3 regions of the Pseudomonas edaphica genome follow, and region 3 is predicted to be linked to each of the others. Evidence: riboswitches for the same ligand, from Rfam matches in the RefSeq annotation. Region 3 holds a riboswitch; each other region holds the start of a gene.
What was found. Region 3 has a riboswitch for cobalamin ahead of ACQY47_RS02260 (CbtB domain-containing protein). Riboswitches for the same ligand answer to the same signal wherever they lie in the genome.
Positions count from the first base shown of each region.

Region 1: linked by a shared signal. The riboswitch ahead of ACQY47_RS24730 (ABC transporter substrate-binding protein) and the one ahead of ACQY47_RS02260 (CbtB domain-containing protein) in region 3 are both predicted to bind cobalamin.
Region 2: linked by a shared signal. The riboswitch ahead of cobO (cob(I)yrinic acid a,c-diamide adenosyltransferase) and the one ahead of ACQY47_RS02260 (CbtB domain-containing protein) in region 3 are both predicted to bind cobalamin.

Region 1 covers NZ_OZ255725.1:5,425,822-5,429,090, forward strand. Annotated here, with positions in the region: gene ACQY47_RS24720 (ABC transporter ATP-binding protein) at 1-13, opposite strand, end outside; gene ACQY47_RS24725 (FecCD family ABC transporter permease) at 10-1,014, opposite strand; gene ACQY47_RS24730 (ABC transporter substrate-binding protein) at 1,011-2,021, opposite strand; cobalamin riboswitch at 2,137-2,330, opposite strand; gene ACQY47_RS24735 (M24 family metallopeptidase) at 2,391-3,254, shown strand.
Region 2 covers NZ_OZ255725.1:5,106,932-5,110,200, reverse strand. Annotated here, with positions in the region: gene ACQY47_RS23330 (cobyrinate a,c-diamide synthase) at 1-1,279, opposite strand, end outside; gene cobO (cob(I)yrinic acid a,c-diamide adenosyltransferase) at 1,276-1,887, opposite strand; cobalamin riboswitch at 1,966-2,216, opposite strand; gene ACQY47_RS23320 (PQQ-dependent sugar dehydrogenase) at 2,316-3,269, shown strand, end outside.
Region 3 covers NZ_OZ255725.1:556,924-560,192, forward strand. Annotated here, with positions in the region: gene cobW (cobalamin biosynthesis protein CobW) at 1-432, opposite strand, end outside; cobalamin riboswitch at 525-724, opposite strand; cobalamin riboswitch at 767-984, shown strand; gene ACQY47_RS02260 (CbtB domain-containing protein) at 1,082-1,270, shown strand; gene ACQY47_RS02265 (CbtA family protein) at 1,282-1,983, shown strand; gene ACQY47_RS02270 (cobalamin biosynthesis protein) at 1,980-2,372, shown strand; gene cobM (precorrin-4 C(11)-methyltransferase) at 2,442-3,188, shown strand.

The DNA.
Region 1 (3,269 bases), 1.7 Mb from region 3:
TGAGTACCGTCATCGCGCATTCCTCCGGCCAATCAGGATCAATGCAAATACTGGCGCGCCGACCAAGGCAGTGACCACACCGACAGGAATCACCTGGCCTTTGATCAAGGTGCGCGACAGCACATCAGCAGCGATCAAGAACAACGCGCCGCCCAGCGCACTGGCGGGCAGCAACCGCGAATGCCCGGTGCCCAGCAGCAGGCGCACGGCGTGGGGAATCACCAGCCCGACAAAACCGATGGAGCCGACAATCGACACCATCACCGCCGTCACCAGCGCCGCGCAACCGACAAGCACAAATTGCACACGGCGCACCGGAATACCCAACGAAGCCGCGGAGTCGGCGCCAAAGGTAAACGCATCCAGCGCACGCCGATGCCACAAGCACACCGCCAGGCCTGCGACCGCTACCGGCACCGCCAGCCACACCGACGGCCAGCGCACGCCGCTGAGGTTGCCCAGCAGCCAGAACATGATGCCGCGCGCCTGTTCGGAACTGGCGGACTTGGTGATCAGGAACGCGGTGAGGGCATTGAACAGCTGCGAACCGGCGATGCCGGCGAGGATGATCTGGCCGGTGCCGCTGACTGAGCCGCTGGCCCGTGCCAGCAATATCACCAACGCAAACGCCGCCATCGCGCCGACAAACGCGCCCGCCGACAGCGAAATCAGCCCGCCGCCCACGCCCATCAATGCCACCAACACTGCACCGGTCGAGGCGCCCGCGCTGATGCCCAGCAGGTACGGATCGGCCAATGGGTTGCGCAGCAGCGACTGCAAGATCACCCCGCAGGTGGCCAGCCCGGCGCCACACGCGGCGGCAACCAGCGCCCGTGTCAGGCGGTAGTTCCACACCACGCCTTCATCGATCGGGTCGAGCACGTAACCGGCCGCCCAGAGTTTGTTGACCAGCACCTGCAAGACCACTTGCGGGTCGATGGCGGTTTCGCCGATGGCGGTGCCGGCGAGCACGGCCATCAGCAACACGGCGAGGGCGAGTAGGGTGCGCATCATTTCGACAGGTCGTAGCCGTCGATGGCACCGGCCAGTTGTTCCAGGCCATCGAACATGCGCAGGCTTGCCTGCAACGCCAGGGCATCAATAATGAGGATGCGGTTGTTTTTCACCGCGTCCATGTTGCGGGTCACCGGGTCGCTGCGCAGGAAGGCGAGTTTCTTTTCATGGTCGTCGGCCGGGTAGCGACGGCGGTCCATGCGCGCGATCACCAGGAAGGTCGGGTTGGCCTTGGCGATGGTCTCCCAACCGACGGCGGGCCATTCTTCGTCGGACTGCACCACGTTGTGCAGGCCGAGGGTTTGCAGCATGAATTCGGGAATGCCCTTGTGGCCAGCTACATACGGGTCGGCGGCCATTTCGCTGCTGGAAAACCACACCAATGCACTGGCGTGCTTGAGGCCCTTACCCTGGGCGGTGGCGACCGACTTGGCCAGGCGGGCCTTGAGTTCGTCATTCAACTGTTGGCCACGCGCTTGCACGTCGAAAATCTCAGCCAACTGGCTGATGCTTTTATAGATCGTGTCGATGCGAAACGGCTCCAGCCGCGTGCCATCGGCGCCCACCAGGTTGTCCTTGCCTTCGCAGTCGGAGGGCAGCACGTAGGTGGGAATCTTCAGTTCGTGGAATTGCTCGCGGGTACCGACCACGCCTTGCGGGCCGACCACCCATTCCAGCTCGGCGGCCACCAGTTGTGGGCGTTTGGCGATCACAGCTTCGAAGCTCGGCTCGTTGTCGGCCAGGCGCTCGATCTTGTCGTTTTGCGCTTTGAACTGCGGTAATACGCTGTTGAACCACAGCGAAGTGCCGACCACTTTGTCCGCTACGCCCAGAGCGTAAAGCATCTCGGTGGCGGCCTGGCCGATGGTCACGCTGCGTGCCGGGGCTTGTTGGAAGGTGACGCTGCTGCCGCAGTTTTCCACCGTGAGCGGGTAGTGAGTCGGCGTGGCGTGGGCCAGGGCACAAAAGCCCAGGCCGGTGATCAGGGCGCAAACGCGTAGCAGCATGGGGCAATCTCCGAGTGAACCGTACGGGAAACAGGGCAGGTACGGCTCGGAAACACACCTTTGAACGCTGCAGGTTTGCAGGGCGCGGATGTCCTTCCCGGACACCCCGCCGGTGAGTGATAACGCTGGGCCGGCAGGTCTCCTGACTGATGCGTCGTCGCCTCGCTCCGGCCTTCCCGGACGTGGTCCAGTGGCAATGGGGAGCAGGCTCGGCACCTACAGTTGCGGGGGCAGTTTCGATTGGCGCGATGGGCCGCGCTTCGAATTCCCTATTAGTCCCGTTTGGGAACCGGCGCGGTATGGTAGTCCATCTTGGGCGCTGGGTGGAGGTACAATCCGGGCTCGTCCATCACCACCCCAAGGAAGGCCATGTTGATACGTCTGGGAATAGTGCCACTGCTGTGTTGCATGAGCGCACACGCCGCTGACCCTGCGCTCGCCCGCTACACCGACGCGATCGGCGACAGGGCCCACGCCATCGCCCAGTTGGATGACGCCACCATTCTTGCCGAGGAAGCCAAACTGGCGCCCATCGCCAGTGACCTGTTACTCAAGGTCGCGCCGCTGATCCGCAAGGGCGGCACCGGCACTGCGGTGCAGGGGTTTTTACTCGACCAGTACGCGCAGCACGGCTGGTTGCCGATGATGTTCGGCTTTCGCGGTTACCCGGCAGCGGTGGCGGTGTCGGTGAATAATCAGGTGAGCGCCGCGCCGCCCACCGACGTGCCGTTCCCGGACGCGGCGCTGGTAAAAGTTGAGTTGATCGCGGCATCGGCCCAGGCCCATGTTGCTCAGGTCTGGACGTTCGCTACACCCAATGCCACCCCGGCGCAGCGCCAATTGCTGGACACTGCGCGCCGTGCGCTGGCCAATGGGGTCGCTCACGTTCAGGGTGGCCAGCGGCTGGCCAATGTTGGGACTGCGATACAACAGGAGCTGGACGCGGGCCAGGCCGTTGCGGTGCGTGAGTTTGCGGGCTACGCCATGGGCCAGGCGCGCATACAAAAGCCGCAGGTGCTCGGTTACAAGGTCGAGGGTGACAGCCCCTTGATGCAACCGGGGCAGGTGCTGAACGTGTACGTGATCGCCAAGGCGGGCAAAGTGGGTGTGAGGTACCAGCCGCCAGATTTCTGGAGCCTGCTTTCCTCAGACGGTGCCGACGGCGTGATGCTGTCGGCGATGGTCGAGGTGACGGCAGAGGGGCACCGGCTGCTTAGTCGGATGCTGGATTGATGCGCTGTACCGCCC
Region 2 (3,269 bases), 2.0 Mb from region 3:
CGGCCACCGCCGTCGGGTTAGACGGAAAATAAAAGTGCACGTATGAAGCCGTCATCCGCCCCTGCCGATACACCGCCTCCGCCCCGCGCCCGCCATTGGGGCTCAGGCCGCGGGCAATCGGCTGCCATTCGGTGCTGGTCAGGGAATGGTGATAGGTATGGCCGCGCAGCACGCCTTCGGGCAACTCGACACTTTGCAGGGCCAGGGCGGCAAGTTTCTTTTGCATCACCGCATCGCCTTGCAGCAGGCCGACCAGTTCGGCACGGGCGCCGTCCACATCGGTGAGCGAATCCAGCAGGTAGAGCATGCCGCCACATTCAGCCAGCAGTGGTTTGCCAGCCGCATGATGGGCGCGAATAGCCGCAAGCATCCGGGTGTTTTCAGACAGTGCCTGGTGATGCAATTCGGGATAGCCGCCGGGCAAGTACAGGCTGTCGGCGTCGGGCAATTGGTGATCATGGATCGGCGAGAAAAACTTCAACTCAGCGCCCATTGCCCGCAACAGATCCAGGCTGGCGCCGTAGGTAAAAGCGAAGGCTTCATCACGGGCTACGGCAATACGCACACCGGCCAACAGCGGCTCAGCCTCAATCAGTTGCGGCGCGGCGAACGTCACCGGCGGCGGCAACGCCACTTCGCAGCTGCTGCCCAGCGCCTGGGCTGCGGCGTCCAGGCGCGCATCGAGGTCATTGAGTTCACTGGCTTGCACCAGGCCCAGGTGACGACTCGGTAATTCAATTCCCGTTTCACGGGACAACGCGCCATACCAGCGCAGGCCTTCGGTGAGGCTGCCTTCGAGCAGTTGCGCATGACGCAGGGTGCCAACGCGATTGGCCAGCACACCGGCGAATGGCAAGTCCGGCTGGTAGCGCGCCAGGCCCAAGGCCAAGGCACCAAAGGTCTGGGCCATGGCGGTGCCATCAATGACCCCGAGCACCGGCACACCAAAGTGCCGCGCCAGGTCGGCGCTCGACGGTGTGCCGTCAAACAGCCCCATTACGCCTTCGATGAGAATAAGGTCAGCCTCGCCGGCTGCTTCCCACAGCAAGCGGCGACTTTCTCGCTCGCCCACCATCCACATGTCCAACTGATACACCGGCGCACCGCTGGCGCGCTCGTGGATCATCGGGTCGAGAAAATCCGGCCCGCATTTGAACACGCGCACCTTGCGCCCCAGGTTGCGGTGCAAGCGGGCGAGCGCGGCGGTGACGGTGGTTTTGCCCTGGCCGGACGCCGGAGCGGCGATCAATACGGCTGGGCAATGACGGGGCTGGTTCAAAGTTCGACGCCCTTCTGTGCCTTGATACCGGCCTGGAACGCGTGCTTGAGCATGCCCATTTCGGTGACGGTGTCGCCCATTTCGATCAGTTCAGGCTTGGCGCCACGGCCAGTCACCACAACGTGCTGCATGGGTGGGCGGGCCTGCAGGTCGCTGAGCACCTGGTCCAGATCGAGGTAGCCGTGCTTGAGGGCGATGTTCAACTCGTCCAGCACCACCAGGCCGATGGACGGGTCTTTCAGCAATTCGCGGGAAACTGCCCAGGCGGCTTCGGCGGCGGCGATGTCGCGCTGGCGGTCCTGGGTTTCCCAGGTGAAGCCTTCGCCCATTACATGGAAACGCACTTGCTCGGGGAAACGCCGGAAGAACAACTCTTCGCCGGTGCTGTTACGCCCCTTGATGAACTGCACCACGCCGCACTGCATGCCGTGGCCCATGGCGCGGGCGAGCATGCCGAATGCCGAGCTGCTTTTGCCTTTGCCGTTACCGGTCAGCACCAGCAGCAAGCCGCATTCGTTTGGGGAATTGGCGATACGCTCGTCGATCACGGCTTTTTTGCGCAGCATGCGCGCCAGGTGGCGTTCGTCGCGGTCGGGGGAATCAGTCATGGCAGCTCTCCGTTGGGGCTGGACAAAAACGGCGGGCAGGAAAAAGAAAAACAGACAGCCAAGCATCGCCCACCGTGATGCTGTTGGATGATCCAGGCCGGTCTCCGGGCTCATGAGTGGCGCTCTGCTGATAGCGCGAGCAGGCCAACGGCGCGCCTTCCCATATCACGCGGATACAGTGGCAAAAGGCACCGTTTTGACTCATTTACCGTTGCGGGGGCAGCGCCGGAATTGCGGCTGCGCTGTGTACAAACGCGCTCACTCACCGGCTTCCCTGTTTCACTCTGTCGGCACATGGGCCACAGAGCACCTGGAACAAGCCGCGAAGGTTAGTGGGTTGGGGGTGGAGCGTCAATTAAAGCTGGCCTTGCACTTGAACCATCCGACTGCCGCGCTTCTCTACCTTTACAGGTATTAAGGAGAAAACCATGCACAAAACCAGACTCGCCTTACTGATCATGCTGGCAGGCACCCTCGCCGCCTGCGGTGAAAGCTCTACCCTGCAGGTCTCGGAAGGCACCGGGCCATCGCCCAAGCTGCCGGAGCCGAACAAAACCCTTATCCCCACCGTAAACATCGCCCCGGCGATCGGCTGGCCGGAGGGTGCCAAGCCGACAGCCGCTGCCGGGACTCAAGTAGCGGCATTTGCCGAAGGCCTGGATCACCCGCGCTGGCTCTACGTTTTGCCTAACGGGGATGTGCTGGTAGCCGAAACCAATTCGCCACCCAAACCGGATGACGCCACGGGCATTCGTGGCTGGGTGATGGAGAAGGTCATGGGCCGCGCGGGCGCGGGCGTGCCGAGCCCGAACCGCATCACACTGCTGCGCGATGCCGACCATGATGGCGTGGCCGAGACGCGCACGGTGTTTCTGGAGAACCTCAATTTACCGTTTGGCATGACCCTGGTGGGTAACGACCTGTACGTCGCCGATTCGGACAAGCTGCTGCGCTTCCCTTACCAGCCGGGTGAAACCGCGATCAAGGAGGCCGGCACCAAGGTGGTCGACCTGCCGGGCGGCAGCATCAACCACCACTGGACCAAAAACGTGGTGGCCAACAAGGACGGCAGTAAGTTGTATGTGAGTGTCGGCTCCAACAGCAATGTCGGTGAGAATGGCCTGGCGGCGGAGGAAGGCCGAGCGGCGATCTGGGAGGTCGACCGCGCGACGGGCCAGCACCGTATCTTTGCCTCCGGTTTGCGCAACCCCAATGGCATGGCCTGGGAACCGCAGAGCGGCAAGCTGTGGACGGCGGTCAACGAGCGCGATGAAATCGGCAGCGACCTGGTGCCGGACTACATCACCTCGGTCAAGGATGGCGCGTTTTATGGCTGGCCCTTCAGTTACTACGGCCAACATGTGGACGTGCGGGTCTCACCG
Region 3 (3,269 bases):
GGCAGCCACGGCCGGGCTGTCGACCACGGTGATTACCGCGTCAACCGTGCAGGCGCTGCGGATTTCCGGCCACTGGAAGGCTTGCACCAGCGGTTTTGGCAGGGCCAGGCCCGAGGTTTCAATAAGGATATGGTCGAGGTCGCCGCGACGTGCAACCAGCTCGCGCATCACCGGGAAGAACTCTTCCTGCACGGTGCAGCACAGGCAGCCGTTGGCCAGTTCGTAAACGCGGCCGTTGGCTTCTTCTTCGGTGCAACCGATGGAGCACTGTTTGAGGATCTCACCGTCGATGCCCAGTTCGCCGAATTCGTTGACGATCACGGCGATGCGACGGCCTTGAGCGTTGTCGAGCATATGGCGCAGCAAGGTGGTTTTACCCGAACCGAGGAAGCCGGTAACGATGGTGACGGGGAGTTTGGCCAGTGTTTTCATCGGATGCCCTTGGGGGCGGGCAGACGGGACGATAGACCCTGCGACGGCGCGCAGCAGCGGATTTCGTCACCGGATCACCCCGCCCGGTTAAGTAGAAAATCGGTTGCGAGGCAGGTCTCCTGGCTTGGGGCTTGCAGGTCTTGCGACCCGCGCTGGCTGCGCCTTCCCGCCGTTATGGCAGTGGCGTGGCAGGCAGCTGAACCCTTCACAGTTGCGGGGGCAGCCGCGGCTTGGACCGCGTTCCCTTCTTAGCTTCGGCGTGGGCCGAAGAACCTCGAAGGTGCAAGGCTACAGGGGCTCGCGGCATTTGACTACCGTCGCCCGCCCATGCTCTCCTACACATCTTGTTTCGGGTGCCCTTCACAGGGTGAAACGGGAAACCGGTGAGTCATCGCGTGATGACGAGTCCGGTGCTGCCCCCGCAACGGTAAGCGAGCGAAGCATCAAATCCACTGTGCCTGTGCATGGGAAGGAGATGCTTGATACGGCCCACCTCTTTTCCCAAGAGCGCCCCTCGTAAGCCCGGAGACCGGCCCGAAAAAATCAGATAACAAACCCGCGGTGGGCGGGCGCTGTTCAGAACCCTGCGTGCCTGCCTCGCGGGGTTTTCATGCGCCTGCGTCACCCTGAACCCCTGAAGGGACGCGCCATGTCGATCATCAGCAGCACTTCGCACACCGCCAGCAGCACCACTACCTTGAGCCAACGCCTGGGCGCCGCCATCGGCGCGTCGATCCTCGGCGCGTGCCTGGTGTACTTCGCCGGGTTCTCGCATATCGAAGCGGTACACAACGCCGCCCACGATACCCGCCACAGCGCCGCGTTCCCGTGCCACTGAGGCCTGCCGACATGATCAAGCGTATTGCCCAAACCGCAGGTTTCACTGGCCTGCTGGCCGCCCTGTTGCTGACCCTGCTGCAAAGCTTTTGGGTCGCCCCGCTGATTCTGCAGGCGGAAACCTTTGAAAATGCCCCGGCCGCCGAAGTGGTGCACGAACACGCCGCTGGCGCCGCAGCCCACACCCACGACGCCGAAGCCTGGGAGCCGGAAAATGGCTGGCAGCGTGTGCTGTCGACCACCGGCGGCAACCTGGTGGTAGCGGTCGGTTTCGCGCTGATGCTGGCCGGTCTCTACACCTTGCGCGCGCCGACCCGCACGGCTCAAGGGTTGCTCTGGGGCTTGGCCGGTTACGCGACGTTTGTACTGGCGCCCACCCTGGGGCTGCCGCCGGAGTTGCCGGGCACGGCTGCCGCCGACCTGGCGCAACGACAGATCTGGTGGATCGGCACGGCGGCCTCCACCGCCGCCGGTATCGCACTGCTGGTGTTTGGTCGTAGCTGGCTGCTCAAGGTGTTGGGCGTGGCGATCCTGGCCGTGCCCCACGTGATCGGCGCGCCGCAACCGCAAGTGCATTCGATGCTGGCACCCGAAGCCCTGGAAGCACAGTTCAAAATCGCCTCGCACCTGACTAACGTGGCCTTCTGGCTGGCCTTGGGCTGGATCAGCGCATGGCTGTTTCGCCGCAACCGCGACAGTCAATACTCGGCATGACACTGGTGGTCGGCCTGGGCTGCCAGCGCGGCTGTGATGTTCACACCCTGCTCGGCCTGTTTGACGCAGCCCTCGCCGACGGCGGCATTGAACGCCAACGCATCACCGCGTTGGCGAGCATTGATCGCAAACAGGCTGAACCCGGCCTGCTGGCCCTGGCCCGACTGCTGGAGCTGCCCTTGCAGTGTTTCAGTGCTGCACAATTGGCCGGTTATGAACAGCGCTTGAGCCACAAGTCAGCCGTCGCTTTTGCGCATACAGGTTGCTATGGCATCGCCGAAAGCGCCGCCCTGGCCCTGGCTGAACAGCTCTCCCAGCGCCCTGCCCGCCTGTTGATCACGCGCAAAAAAACCGCCCAGGCCACCTTTGCATTGGCGTGCGCCGACTAAAATCCCGATAATTGCCCTCCTCGATCATGAGCAACTTTCATGCTCGCCCGTTTTTCAACAGGAATTCCCATGACCGTCTACTTTATCGGCGCAGGCCCCGGCGACCCGGAATTGATCACCGTCAAGGGCCAGCGGCTGATCCGCAGTTGCCCGGTGATCATCTATGCCGGCTCCCTGGTGCCGGCAGCGGTATTGCAAGGTCATCAGGCTGAACAGGTAGTCAACAGCGCCGAATTGCACCTGGAACAGATCATTGAGCTGATCAAGGCAGCCCACGCCAACGACCAGGATGTGGCGCGCGTTCACTCCGGCGACCCGAGCCTGTATGGCGCGATTGGCGAGCAAATCCGTTATTTGCGTGAGTTGGGCATACCGTTCCAGATCATCCCTGGGGTGACTGCAGTGTCGGCTTGCGCCGCGTTGCTGGAAACAGAGCTGACCCTGCCGGACATCGCCCAGAGTGTGATCCTGACCCGTTATGCCGATAAAACCAGCATGCCGGCGGGTGAGGCATTCGACAGCTTGGCGCAGCATGGCACAACGATGGCGATTCACCTGGGGGTCAACCACCTGGAGAAAATCGTCGCCGAACTGCTGCCGCACTACGGCGCGGACTGCCCGATTGCCGTGGTACACCGCGCGACGTGGCCGGATCAGGATTGGGTGCTGGGCACGTTGGCGGATATTGCCGAGAAAGTAGCGGCCAAAGGGTTTCGGCGTACGGCGTTGATTGTGGTGGGCCGGGTGCTGGCCAGTGATGGTTTCAGCGAATCGTCGCTGTATCGGGCGGGCCATGCGCACCTATATCGCCCCTGAAGTGTGGGAGCTGGCTTGTCTGCGATAGCGGTGTGTCAGCCACCGGATTTGTTGGCTGATAGGCCGTCATCGCAGGCAAGC